2 regions of the Halomonas sp. MCCC 1A11062 genome follow, and region 2 is predicted to be linked to the other one. Evidence: predicted binding sites of a transcription regulator. Region 2 holds the regulator's gene; the other holds the start of a gene.
The links. The regulator FliA, encoded in region 2, starts transcription of late flagellar genes. The targets are predictions, from matches to a motif close to CTAAAGTTNNNNNNNNNNCNGCCGATA.
Positions count from the first base shown of each region.

Region 1: HOP58_RS06710 (flagellar protein FlaG) is a predicted target of FliA. The motif match lies at 3,784-3,810, and genes of this name have one in related genera.

Region 1 is NZ_JABFTW010000004.1:266,746-272,901, reverse strand. Features, by position in the region: gene HOP58_RS06720 (OmpA family protein) at 1-742, opposite strand, end outside; gene HOP58_RS06715 (EAL domain-containing protein) at 905-3,427, opposite strand; gene HOP58_RS06710 (flagellar protein FlaG) at 3,900-4,265, shown strand; gene fliE (flagellar hook-basal body complex protein FliE) at 4,270-4,599, opposite strand; gene fliF (flagellar basal-body MS-ring/collar protein FliF) at 4,899-6,156, shown strand, end outside.
Region 2 is NZ_JABFTW010000028.1:12,882-19,037, reverse strand. Features, by position in the region: gene flhA (flagellar biosynthesis protein FlhA) at 1-1,273, shown strand, start outside; gene flhF (flagellar biosynthesis protein FlhF) at 1,277-3,499, shown strand; gene HOP58_RS20205 (hypothetical protein) at 3,500-4,084, shown strand; gene HOP58_RS20200 (flagellar protein FlhE) at 4,081-4,497, shown strand; gene HOP58_RS20195 (RNA polymerase sigma factor FliA) at 4,561-5,268, shown strand; gene HOP58_RS20190 (HDOD domain-containing protein) at 5,324-6,156, opposite strand, start outside.

The DNA of each region.
Region 1 (6,156 bases), on a different contig from region 2:
CGTGGCGCTGAATCACCTCGACCAGGCGCTGAATCAGCGCCTCGCCCTCTTCGGTAAGCTCGGCGGCGGCGGTCGGGAACAGCAGCCGGTCCTCTACGCGCAGCTTGATGCCCTCGGCGACTCGGGTCGCCTCCACTCCTTCCAGGTCGGGCAGGTAGGGCGCATCGTGCAGGTCTTCATCCAACGACTGTTGCAGCAGCTGCGATGCCGCAATGGCGGGCTCCTCAATCTGCTGCATACCGCTCGGGGGGCGGTCGGTCAGTACCAGGATGAAATCGCCGCGCGAGTTGGGCAGCACATCGTTGGTCGCGAGCAGGGGCTGCAGCGATGACTGTAATGGCGCAAGCGTAGCCGGCGCCTGCCGCTCCAGTAGAGCCAGCGGCGTTGGCGGCGGCATGAATGCGGGCAAAGCGGCAGGTGTCGGCATCGGCAGCTCCCGACGTGGCAGGCCGGCCACGCCCAGCGCTGCCGCAATGGCCGATTCGCTCAGGCGCCTGGCAACGGGCCGGGGCACGTCGGCAGCGGGCAGGGTCTCATCGATGGCAGGCTGCGCCTGGGTCAGCTCACTGGGCAAGGGGATCGCGAAAGGCACCCGTGATGCCAGCGACTCACTCTCGGCGTTGGAGCGGCTGAAGCTGGAGAGGGTGAAAATCAGCACCATCAGCGCAACCAGCAGAGTCATGATGTCCAGATAGCCGATCATCCAGGCACTGTCCTGGTCGTGATCGTGATGACTGGGCATGAGCGATTCGTGGCGCATGGGGCCACGATGATCGCTACTGCTGGCTTGCAGAGAGCTCATCGAAACGACTTGTCATCCGAGGGAAGATGGCATGCTAGCGTAACGGTCGAAGGCACTGAGTGAAACGGCGAAAAGCGCGACTCGCGGGCGCTTCCTCGAGCTTCAACTGGTGCTTTCAGGCAATCCGCTACGCGACGCCAGGTAGCGGCTGGCAAAAAGGTCGGCCGGCACCGCCCGGCCGGAGAGATACCCTTGGATCAGCTCTACCCCGTGACGCTCGAGAATATCGCGCTGCGCCTCGGTTTCGACCCCTACGGCGGCCAGGCGCAGCTCCATTTCGCGTGCCAGCCCCGCCACGGCGGCGACGATAGCCGCACTGCCTTTCTGGCCGCTGTCCAGCCGCTGCACGAAACGACGGTCGATCTTCAGCATGGTGATGGGCAGCTCATCCAGGTAACCGAGCGCGGCATAGCCTGTACCGAAGTCGTTGATGGCAACGTCCCCCGCCAGACGACGCAGGCGCTTTAGCACCACGGCGGCCTGCTGAGGCTTGTCGAGCAGGGTACGCTCGGCGATCTCGAAGCCCAGCAGCCCGGGTTGCAGGTTGTGCTGCTTGAGCTTGGTGGCCACTCGCACGGGCAGATCGGGCTGCCAGAACTGACGGGCGGAGAGATTGATGCTGATGGGAAGCGGCGCGCTACCGGCGGTATTCCATGCAACCAGTTGGGCGCAGATCTGTTCCAGCATGTATTCGTCCAGCTGTGGCAGCAGCCCGGCACGCTCGACCAGCGTCATGATATCGATTGGCGGCACGCTGCCCAGCAGCGGATGATGCCAGCGCAACAGGGCCTCGGCACCGTACAGCCAACCACCCTCACGCTCGAAGATGGGCTGATAGTGCAGCTGCAATCCTTCCCCCGTGACGAAGGCATCCTGCAAGGCCTTCTCGAGCGCCCGCTGACGGTCGTCCTGCAGGTTCATCTCATTGCGATAAAGGCGATAGCCGTTGCGACCCTCCTCCTTGGCCCGGTACATCGCCACGTCGGCATTGTGCACCAGGGCTTCCGCGGTGGTCGCATCGTCGGGGTAGAGGCTGATGCCCAGGCTGCAGCCGATGCGAAACTCCTGACCCTCGATCACGCAGGGCTCGCCAACGGCTTCCACCAGGCGACGAGCGATACGAGTCACCTCGTCGACCTCTTCGAGATCGGGGAGCAGGACCAGGAACTCGTCGCCGCCCAGGCGAGCCAGGGTGTCGTCTTCACGCAGGCGCAGCTGCAGCCGTTCGGACATCATCACCAGCAGTTCATCACCGAAGGCGTGACCGAGCGCATCGTTGACCTCCTTGAAGTGGTCGAGGTCGACGAAAATCACCGCCAGGCGGGTCTGGTTGCGGTGGGCATGCCTTATCGCCAGCTCCAGGCGATCTTCCAATAGGCGACGGTTGGGCAGGCCGGTGAGGGCATCATAATAAGCCAGCTTGCGGATGCGCTCTTCGTTCTCGCGCATATGAGTGATATCGCTGAACAGCGCTGCATAGTGGGTCACTGCGCCGCTGTCGTCGGTGATCGCTGTGATGGTCAGCATTTCGAGGTAGAGCTCGCCGCTCTTGCGCCGATTCCAGATCTCACCCCGCCAGTAGCCGCTGCGCTTCAATGCATCCCACATCTGGCCGTAGAAGGCGGCGTCGTGACGGCCCGAAGAGAGTATCTCCGGGGTTCTGCCAATCGCCTCTTCGGCGGTATACCCGGTCATGTGGGTAAAGGCACGATTGACGAATTCGATCCGGTTGCTGGGATCGGTGATGATGATACCCTCTAGCGAGGAGTCGATGACCCGCTCGGCCAGCTGCAGATTCTCCCGCGACTTGGCCAGCGCCTGATCACGCTGCTCCAGCGCCTCACGCAGATCCTGCATATAAAGGTACTCGGCACTGGCCAGCATATCGCGAAAGCCCAGCAGCCCAACCACCTCGTCGCTATCGTCGAGCACCGCGAGATGGCGCACCCTGTGGTTCATCAACAGGTCGCGGGCGGCAATCAGGGTATCGTCCTGATAAACCGTCAACAGCGGTCGGCTGGCCAACCCATCGATAGGCGTATTGCCCGGGTGACGCGCCACGAACCGCACCAGATCGCGTTCGGTGAGGATGCCCAGCTCGCCGTTTCCACATTTGACGACCACGGCATCGCATTCGGAAAGCCGCATCGAACGGGCCGCCTGGGACAATAGCTGCGTGCCGTCGAGCACCAGGGCACGCTGACGCATCGCCGCCTGCACCTCGCGCAGGCGCAGGTAAGGCTCGAGCCCCTGGTTCAGGGCGACATCCGTCTGCGACAGGATGCCGACCGGCGCTCCGGCATCATCGATAACCAGGAAGTGGCGTCGCCGCTCGGCGTTGAAGCGCAGCGCCGCCTCGCTCAGCAGCGTAGAGTGGTGCAGGCTCGCTACCGGCCGGCTCATGACTTCCGAAACCGGCTGACGTACGGCTTCGGGATCGGCGAAATTGACGGCCAGCGCATCGTGCTCGGTCCAGATGCCCAGCGGCTGTCCGGCCTTTGTCACGATGATGGAGCTACATTGGCGAGCCGCCATCCGCTCGGCCGCCATCCACAGCGGTGTCTCGGGCTCGCAGGTGAGAACCCCGGTCTGCATGATGCGTTCGATGGGTAGCTCTTGGCTCATGTCGCCTCACTGCTGGCTGCTGCTCGATGCTTGGCTACAATGCCCCGAACCCAAGAGCATCCGCCTGTCACCTGCATACTCTGAAGTGGCGCAGTCTTAAGGAAACACCGCACAAATGCCTGCGCGAGCGAATCACTGCGTTGCGCGGTGCTCAGAATCCTCACATATACCCCATATGCTCCGGTTCTTGTGCTCCGTGCGCCTTGCGCTTCATCTCGCTCGTCGATTTGTTCAGCGCTTCCAATGTAGCCAACTGTTACAGCATTTTATCCGCTTAGCTTAACTTTGCATCAACGAATGCAAAGAACTGCCAACGCTGCGACAACACGCCACCATGAAAAAAGTGACAAGATTCCCTAAAGGCGGCTTTTCATCGGCCGATATAGCCTGTGGGAGAGGCTGTCTGTGAACGGCCTTGGGGGAGATGCTGGGTACCAGCATCAGCAGGACATATACAAAAGGAAAACAGTCAATGTCTTCGCCACTGACCGACGCCACCAACGCTTTGAACACGTCAGCGCTGCACGACCTGACGCCACGTCAGCGCAAGGAGAGCGTTCTGGCCTCCTTGCCCAGCGCCGGCTCCATGCTGGCCCAGGCCGAGAGCCATGGGATGTCGCCCAGCCAAGCCGACCTGGTGGAGCCGATTCAGCGCATCAACGAAGTACTGCGTCAGTATGGTGTGGAATTCGAGCTCAACGACACGACACGCGTCATCACGCGCATCGTGGACCGCGAGTCAGGAGATGTGCTGCGCCAGATCCCGGCGGAAGAGGTGCTCGCCATTGCCGAGCGCCTGGACGAACTGAAGGGTAGTCTGATCAGTCTGCAAGCCTGATCGGTTACACCTGCATGTTCATGACGTCACGGTAGGCGGAAACCAGACGGTTACGAACCTGCAGGCCCATCTGGAAGGCCACGCTGGCCTTCTGCATGTCGACCATGACGTCATTGAGTTCGACATTAGGATCGCCGGCCTGGAATGCCATGGACTTTGCGGCAGAAGCCTGTTGCAGGCGATTGATACGCTGAATCGAAGCCTGAAGTTCGCCGGCGAAACCGCCCTGCCCCACCTGCGTGGATACCAGTTGCCCCTTGGCCGACGGCCCACTGGCCTGAGCCGCCAGAGTCTGCATCTGTGCCAATGCCGACTGGATGGCAGGTGAACTCATGTTCGGCACCCCTCGTCTTGTATTGATTAGCGGGGCCATTGCGGGCCCACTGGAATGTAGAGCAAGCCTATCAGGTTGCGGCGCCTACCAAACGACCAAATGGAAGGTAAAAAAGGGGCTTTTCCTGCCTTTGGAGTAGATGGCGGCTCGCATAATAGCGTTCATCACAGTTGCGCCCCCTGCGGGCAGCCAGAACGCGGTGAACGGATGCAGTCGATGCCATCTTCCAGCAACACACTTCACGCAGCCCAGTGCGCGCCTAATGCAATCGCCAAACGTGTGCCCATGCGGGGGCAAGCATGAGCAACGGCGCCACGACGCAGGAGCGTCAGGACTCTTCAGCCAGCGGCTCCGCCGCAGTGGTCGAACGTCTCCAGCAACAGCTGCGCGGCAATCCCACGCTCGCCATTCTGATCGGTGGCGCCGCGATGATCGCCATCGTGGTCGCGCTGCTCATGTGGGCACGTACGCCAGAGTATCGCGTCCTTTACAGCAATCTTACCGAGGCCGATGGCGGACGCATCATCAGCGAGCTGGAAAGCCGCGGCGTGCCGTTCCGCTTCAGCGAAGGCGGCACGGCACTGTTGGTACCCGGCGATGCCGTACACAGCCTGCGTCTGCAGCTGGCCGAACAGGGCCTGCCCCGCGGCGGCAATGTCGGCTTCGAATTGATGGATAACCAGGCCTTCGGCGTCAGCCAGTTCACCGAGCAGGTCAATTTCCAGCGCGGCCTGGAGGGCGAGCTGTCGCGCTCCATCGAATCCCTGGGGCCGGTATCACGCGCCCGCGTCCACCTGGCCATGGCCCGCTCTTCGGTCTTCGTGCGCGACCGTGAACCCGCCAAGGCATCCATCATCGTTACCCTGGAGCCGGGCCGGGTGATGGGCGACGGTCAGGTCAGCGCCATCGTTCACATGGTATCCAGCAGCGTCCCCGACCTGGCTGCGGAAAACGTCACCGTGGTCGACCAGAGTGGCCGCCTGCTTTCTCAGACCAGCACGCAGGGTCGCGGTCTCGATGCCACCCAGCTCGACTACATTGCCGAGGTGGAACGCTCCTTCCAGCAGCGCATCGAAAATATTCTGGCCCCGATTCTCGGTCGTGAGAACCTCAGCGCCCAGGTGGCCGCCCAGATCGATTTCTCCCGCCGTGAAGAGACATCCGAGCGCTTCGGCCCTAACCAGCCGCCCAACGAAGCCGCGATACGCAGCCGTCAGTCGAGCCTTTCCTACAACGGTGGCGACGACCTGGCGCTGGGCATCCCCGGCGCTCTGAGCAACACGCCGCCGGGCGTGGCCCCCTCGCCCATCGAGCTGCCCACCGATGAAGACGGTGAGCTCACCGAAGAGGCCCAGCAAAGCCTGCAGGCACTGAACAACCTACGCCAGGACGACGTGGTCAACTACGAGGTCGATCGCAACATCCAGCACATTCAGCACCGTCAGGGTGAGGTGACCCGTCTCACCGCCGCCGTGGTGGTGGACTATCGCGAAGAGCGCAACGAAGACGGAGAATGGCAGCGCGTGCCGCTGAGCGAGGCCCAGATCGCCCAGATCG
Region 2 (6,156 bases):
TGTCAATACCGAGCAGGATGTCGGTCAGCAGATGATCAGCCAGCTGTTCGTCAACCCTCAGGTCATGGTGCTGGCGGCGCTGGTCATGGGCCTGCTGGGGCTGGTGCCCGGCATGCCCAACCTGGTGTTCTTGATCTTTACCGGCCTGCTGGCCGGGCTGGCCTGGATGCTGACACGTCAGAAAGAGCAGCAACTGGTCGAGAAGGAGCTGAACACCGAGCCTCCACCCCCACCCGAGGCACCCGAGGCCAGCTGGGACGACGTACAACTGGTGGATACGCTGGGGCTGGAGGTCGGCCACCGCCTCATTCCGCTGGTGGATCAGCGCCAGGATGGCGAGTTGCTGGGCCGTATCAAGAGCGTGCGTAAGAAATTTGCTCAGGAGGTCGGGTTCCTGCCGGCTGTGGTGCACATTCGCGACAACCTGGAACTGGGTGCCAACACCTACGTGATCACCCTGAAGGGAGCCGAGATCGGCCGCGCCGAAGCCTTCCCGGGGCAGTGGCTCGCCATTGACCCCGGTCAGGTCACCGGCCAGCTCCAGGGCACGCCGACTGCCGACCCGGCCTTCGGCCTGCCGGCGATCTGGATCGACGCGGGTCAGCGCGAGCACGCCCAGGTGTATGGCTATACCGTGGTTGATGCCGGCACGGTGATCGCTACGCATCTCAACCACTTGCTGCATCGTCATGCGCCCGAGATGCTCGGCCGTCAGGAGGTTCAGAAGCTGCTCGACAAGCTGGGCGAGGAGCAGAAGTCGCTGGTCGAGGATGTCGTGCCCAAGGCCGTCAACCTGACGGCGCTGCAACGTATCCTGCAGAATCTGCTGGAAGAGGATGTCTCGATTCGCGACATGCGTACCATACTGGATACGCTGGCCGAGTATGCCCCGCACCAGCAGGACATCAACGAGCTGACGGCGCTGGTACGTATTGCCCTCGGGCGGACGATCACGCAGCAATGGTATCCAGGACGCGATACGCTGAATGTGATCGGCCTGGATGCCCAGCTCGAACAGGTATTGATGCAGGCGATGAACGGCAATGGAGCGCTCGAACCTGGGCTGGCGGAAACGCTGATGACTCAGGCCGAACAAGCCGTCGAGCGGCATGAGGCCAGCGGAGAGCCGCCGGTACTAGTGGTCCAGCACAGTCTGAGGCCGCTGGTGGCCAGGTTCCTGCGTCGGCGCATGCGCCACCTGGTGGTCATGTCGCAGGCGGAAATTCCCGATGATCGGACACTGCGCGTCACGACGCTGGTGGGAGGTCGATAATCAATGAGTGTGATGCGGTTCCTGGGAGCCAACAGTCGAGAAGCCATGCGCCAGGTGCGAGCGGCGCTTGGTGATGAAGCTCTGATTTTGGCCAACCGACATACCGAGCAGGGGGTCGAGATCCTGGCGATGGCGGAGTCGGCAGCACCGACTTCCAGCGAGGTGACTTCCCATAAGCAGCCCGAGCCCGAGGGTGCCGCGGACCGAGCGGTGCCGTCAAGCGCAGACCCGGCTCAGTCGCAGGTGCAGGCCTTCGAAGCCATGAGCGCCAGGCTGCTCGAGGAGATGCGTGACATGCGCGCCCTGCTGGCACGCGAGAGAAGCCGACCGGAGGCGGGCGGCGCAGCCGGCGAGCAGTTCGTGCGGGCAATGCTCGAAGCGGGCTTCAGCCCGGCGCTGGCCGAAGAGGTCGTGGCCTCGTTGCCGGAAGAGTTGGCTGAGGTCGAAGCGCTGGACGAGCGTGCCATGGCCTGGCTCGTGCGCCAGCTATCCAAGCGACTCGAAGGCCTGGACGACGAAGCCGCCTTCATGGACCGTGCCGGTATCGTGGCGCTGATCGGTCCTACCGGAGTAGGCAAGACCACCACCACGGCCAAGCTGACGGCACGCTACGTCATGCGCCACGGCACCCGGCCGGTGGCGCTGGTAACCACCGACAGCTTCCGTATCGGCGCTCATGAGCAACTGCGTATCTATTCGCGGCTGCTCGACGTTCCCATGTACGCTCTCAACGCCGACCAGCCGGTATCGGATCTGCTCGAGCGCATGAAAGGCAAGTCATGCGTCATCATCGATACGGTAGGCATGAGCCAGCGCGATCAACGCGTGATCGAACAGATCGGTCACCTGCGCGGCGGCGACACCTCGGTGCGTCTGGTGCTGCTGCTCAATTCTGCCAGTCAGCCGGAGACCCTGGAGGAGGTGGTGGTGCGCTATCGTCAGGCGGCCCAGGCAGCCGGCGGCGAGATTACCGACTGCATTATCACCAAGCTGGACGAGGCGGGCAGGTTGGCCCCTGTGCTGGACATCATCATGCGCCACGGGCTGCGGCTGCTGTTCGTCTCTCACGGCCAGCGGGTGCCGGAGGACATGGCCTTGGCCGAGCCCGTCTCGCTCATTGAACAGTGCCTGGCCAGTCGTGTGCCCCTGGCGCGCGCCATGTCCGCGCCGACGGCCTCAGAGACCACTTCGCGCGGCGCCGGCAATCTGCTGGGGCAGGGGCGCCGACTGGCTACGGTGCTGCAGGCGTTGCGCCAGCGCTTGCCGGCCTTCGACGAGCTGGAAGCCGTATGGAACTTGCTGGGTTTGCCGGCTTCCGTGCAGCAGCAGCGTCTCGATGCGCTGCTGGCGGATCATCCCCGGCCCGGCCAGGCCCACGGCATGCTTTGGAGCGAGCGGCGACGGGTTCCGGGCGAACACTGGGCGATGCCCGATGTGGCACTGAATGCAGAGGGAACCTGGCTGGCGCTGCCGCTGTTGCAGCATCGCCAGGTGGCGGGCCAACAGGCCCGTCTCGAAAGCGCGTCGCAGCACCACGCTGCCGGTGTGCATCTGATGAATGGACTACCCGATGCCGAGGCCGGCGACTGGCTGGAGCGTCAGGGGCTGTCCTGGTGCAGCCAGGTTCGGGGCAGCTTGCGGGTCGCCCATGCGGGCGAGCGTCACAGCTTGGCGGCGCTGGAGTCGATGGCCGAGGCCACCGGCCAGGCTAGCTGCCGCTTCCGCGGCGCTTCGGCACGCCTCATGCTTGCGACGCTGCCGGTAGAGGTGAGCTTCAAGGGCAGCCGCCGTGAACGGTCGGGCTTCGACGCGCAGGCCTGGTTTGGTGAGGTTCGCGATGCAGAGAGCGGCAAGGCCCTGGCCAGACGCTATTGGATCGTTCCCGCCGCGCTGAGCCACGATCCTCAGCCGCTGCTGCTCGCGCTGCTGCAAGCCGATGTGCTGCCGCAACTCGCTCGCCGCGCCTGGCAGCGCCTCGAGCAGGCTGAAGCTGGCGATCTGCGTGCCGATGTCCGCTTGCTCATGGCCAGCGGACTGGCCTCGGTGGCAGCCCACCTCGACCTTGCCGAAGACGAGGCCGCCATGGATCTCAGAGCCGAGCTGTTGAGCCTCGGCGGTGGGCGTCGCCGACGCCGAGACGTGGCGCTGCTCGAGTCTCTACTACAACTTTTCCTGGTGCGCGATGCCATTCGCCACCTTGGCCTCGGTGAACGGGAGACAGGCTAGATGGGATGGGACCAGGCCGCGGGGCTGCGCCAATGGGCAAACGATACGGCGAAGGACGAGTGCCCGACACACGTGGCCGAGATGCTGGTCGAGCTGGCCACGGGAAACAAGACGGAGAATGTCCGACCCAAGCAGGCCTGCGCTCAGCCTGCCGGCACCAAGGCGGCGGTGGAACGACCGAGGCCGCCGCGCAGTGAGGGGGAGCGGACGCTGATGGTGCTGGGCCTGCCGGGCACTGCCGAGCGACACACTGCACGAGTCACCGAGCTGCTTGAAAGCTGGGCGCAGGAAGGGCGGCGCTGGGTAGGCGATCCCGGCAGCTGGCGTATCGTGGCGCTACCGATCTCCAGCCCGCATCTGTCGCTGCTGGCAGCGCAGCAGTCGCAGTGGGCGCTGTGGATAGACGACGATCTGGAGGCGTTCCGCCGCGGTTATCGCATGCTCAAGCAGATCGCCGAGCAGGGTGGCCCGCGTCGCTTGATTGCCGTGCACCCGTCGGGCGTGGGGCGCCAGGGCCTGTTGAGCAATCTCCAGTACGTTGCGGAAGCGTATTTCGATATGGAACTGTTGGTATTGGCGCGATGAAACCGACCAGGTTGGGGCAACTCTGTTTGCTGACCCTTGGCGGACTGTGGGCGGGCCTGGCTCAGGCGGCCGGCAGTTGGGTAGCCACGGCGCCTGCCGTGCAGGTCGTCATGGCCGAGCGACCCGCCATGTCCGCTGCCTTGTTGCCGCCATCTCCCGAACTGGCACACGGGCAGGTGATGGGCCGCGTGGTCTGGCAGTTTCAGCCGCCAGCCGGCAGGGAGGTGAACGCCTGGCTCTGCCACCCGGGGGACTGCATTCGCCTACCTGGGCCGCGAGGGCAGACCGAGGCACTGGCCGGTGTGCCGGCGGATACGCCACTGAACTTTCAGTTTTCCCTACAGGAGCGTGGGCAGCGTGCCGCAACCCTGCAGGGGCTGCAAGTGATCGTGAATCACGACGACCTGCAGTGATTCTGACCCGTCGAGCGCCGATCGGCATCGCTCGAGGGAACCGTCAGCCGCGAGAGCAAGAGCATGTACACAGCACGAGGCAAGATCGAACAGGCAGACCTGCTGGAGGAGTACCTGCCGCTGGTGAGGCGCCAGGCGCTGTCGATGCAGGTTCGACTGCCGGCAAGTATCGAGCTCGATGATCTGATCCAGGCCGGCACCGTGGGGTTGCTCGAGGCGATGGGTCGCTTCGATGCCACTCAGGGGGCGAGTTTCGCTACCTTTGCCAGCCAGCGTATCCGTGGCGCCATGCTGGACGAGCTGCGCAGCCGCGACTGGCTGCCTCGCAGCGTGAGGCGTAATGCCCGGGCGGTCGATGAGGCCGTGCGCAGTCTGGAACAGAAGCTCGGCCGGGCGGCAGACGAGCTTGAAATAGCCGCCGAGCTCGACATGGAGCTCGAGGAGTATCGCCAGCTACTCAGTGATACCAACAGCGGCCATCTGCTGCCCTTCGAGGTGCTCGTCTCGGAAGGCGCCGAACCCGGCATCGAGGACGCTTCGCTCGATACGCCTTATCACATGCTCATCGACGAGGAGCGGCGTCGACAACTGGTCGATGGCATCGAGGCACTGCCCGAGCGTGAAAAGCTGCTGATGGCACTCTATTACCAGGAAGAGCTCAACCTGAAGGAGATCGGCGCTGTGCTCGGTGTCACCGAGTCGCGAGTGTGCCAGCTGCACAGCCAGGCGGTAAGCCGGTTGCGGGCACGCTTGGCGGACAGCGACGCCTAGGTTTTTCCAAAGGTTTTCCCAAAGCCAACGGCGCAGGAAGGCATCTCTCGCAAGCCTAGAGGTTGTCCATCAGCGCCTTGGTGCTGGTCAGGGCATTCATGTAGCACCCGTGCAGCCGGTCGGCGGGCACTTCTTCGAGGGCTTCCTCGACCTGGCGTTCGTGGTTCTCGCACAGCACCAGCACGGCGCCGAGAGGTCCGCTGCGATACTTCAATGCATTGATGATCGATTCACCCAGGGGCAGGTGGTCGAGCAAGGTATTGCGATCCTCTTCGAGCAGGGCATCCATCATCGAGAACAGTCCGGTGGTGAAGGCATCCTCGGGATCGAGAGCGGGGAAGGGGGCCGCCAGATAGCGGCACATGAAGGCGCGGATCAGCGCCATGCGCAGCACGATGCGGGACGAGGGCTGCAGGCTTGCCAGGGTCAGGGTCAGAATCAGCCGGCGCAGTTCGATCAACCCCAGGATCTGTACCGCGCGATGCAGATCGACCGCCTTGCCGCCACGGTTGAAATAGGAGGAGTTGGCGCGGCGCAGAATCGCCACATGCAGATGGGGCACCTGCACCACCAGCTCGTGCAGCCGGTTGAGGTCACTGCTGTCTTCCTCGTAGAGCGCGCGAATCAGGCGAATCTGGGCGGCACGGTTGCCGTGGCGTCCTCGGGACGGCGAGGCAATGAAGCTGGGGCGTGCCAGATAGTCGCCGTCGTAGTAATCGCAGCCCATCATCTGGTACCGCTCCAGGGCTGCGCGGCTGTCGAGATTTTCGACCAGCAGCTTGATATTGCGAGCCGGGAGCTTTTCCAGCGTCTTTTCATCCAGTTCGTTGGGTGAGGTCAGCTGTATGATGTCACAGTGGCCGAGCAGCGCCTCGGGATCCTGCTTGA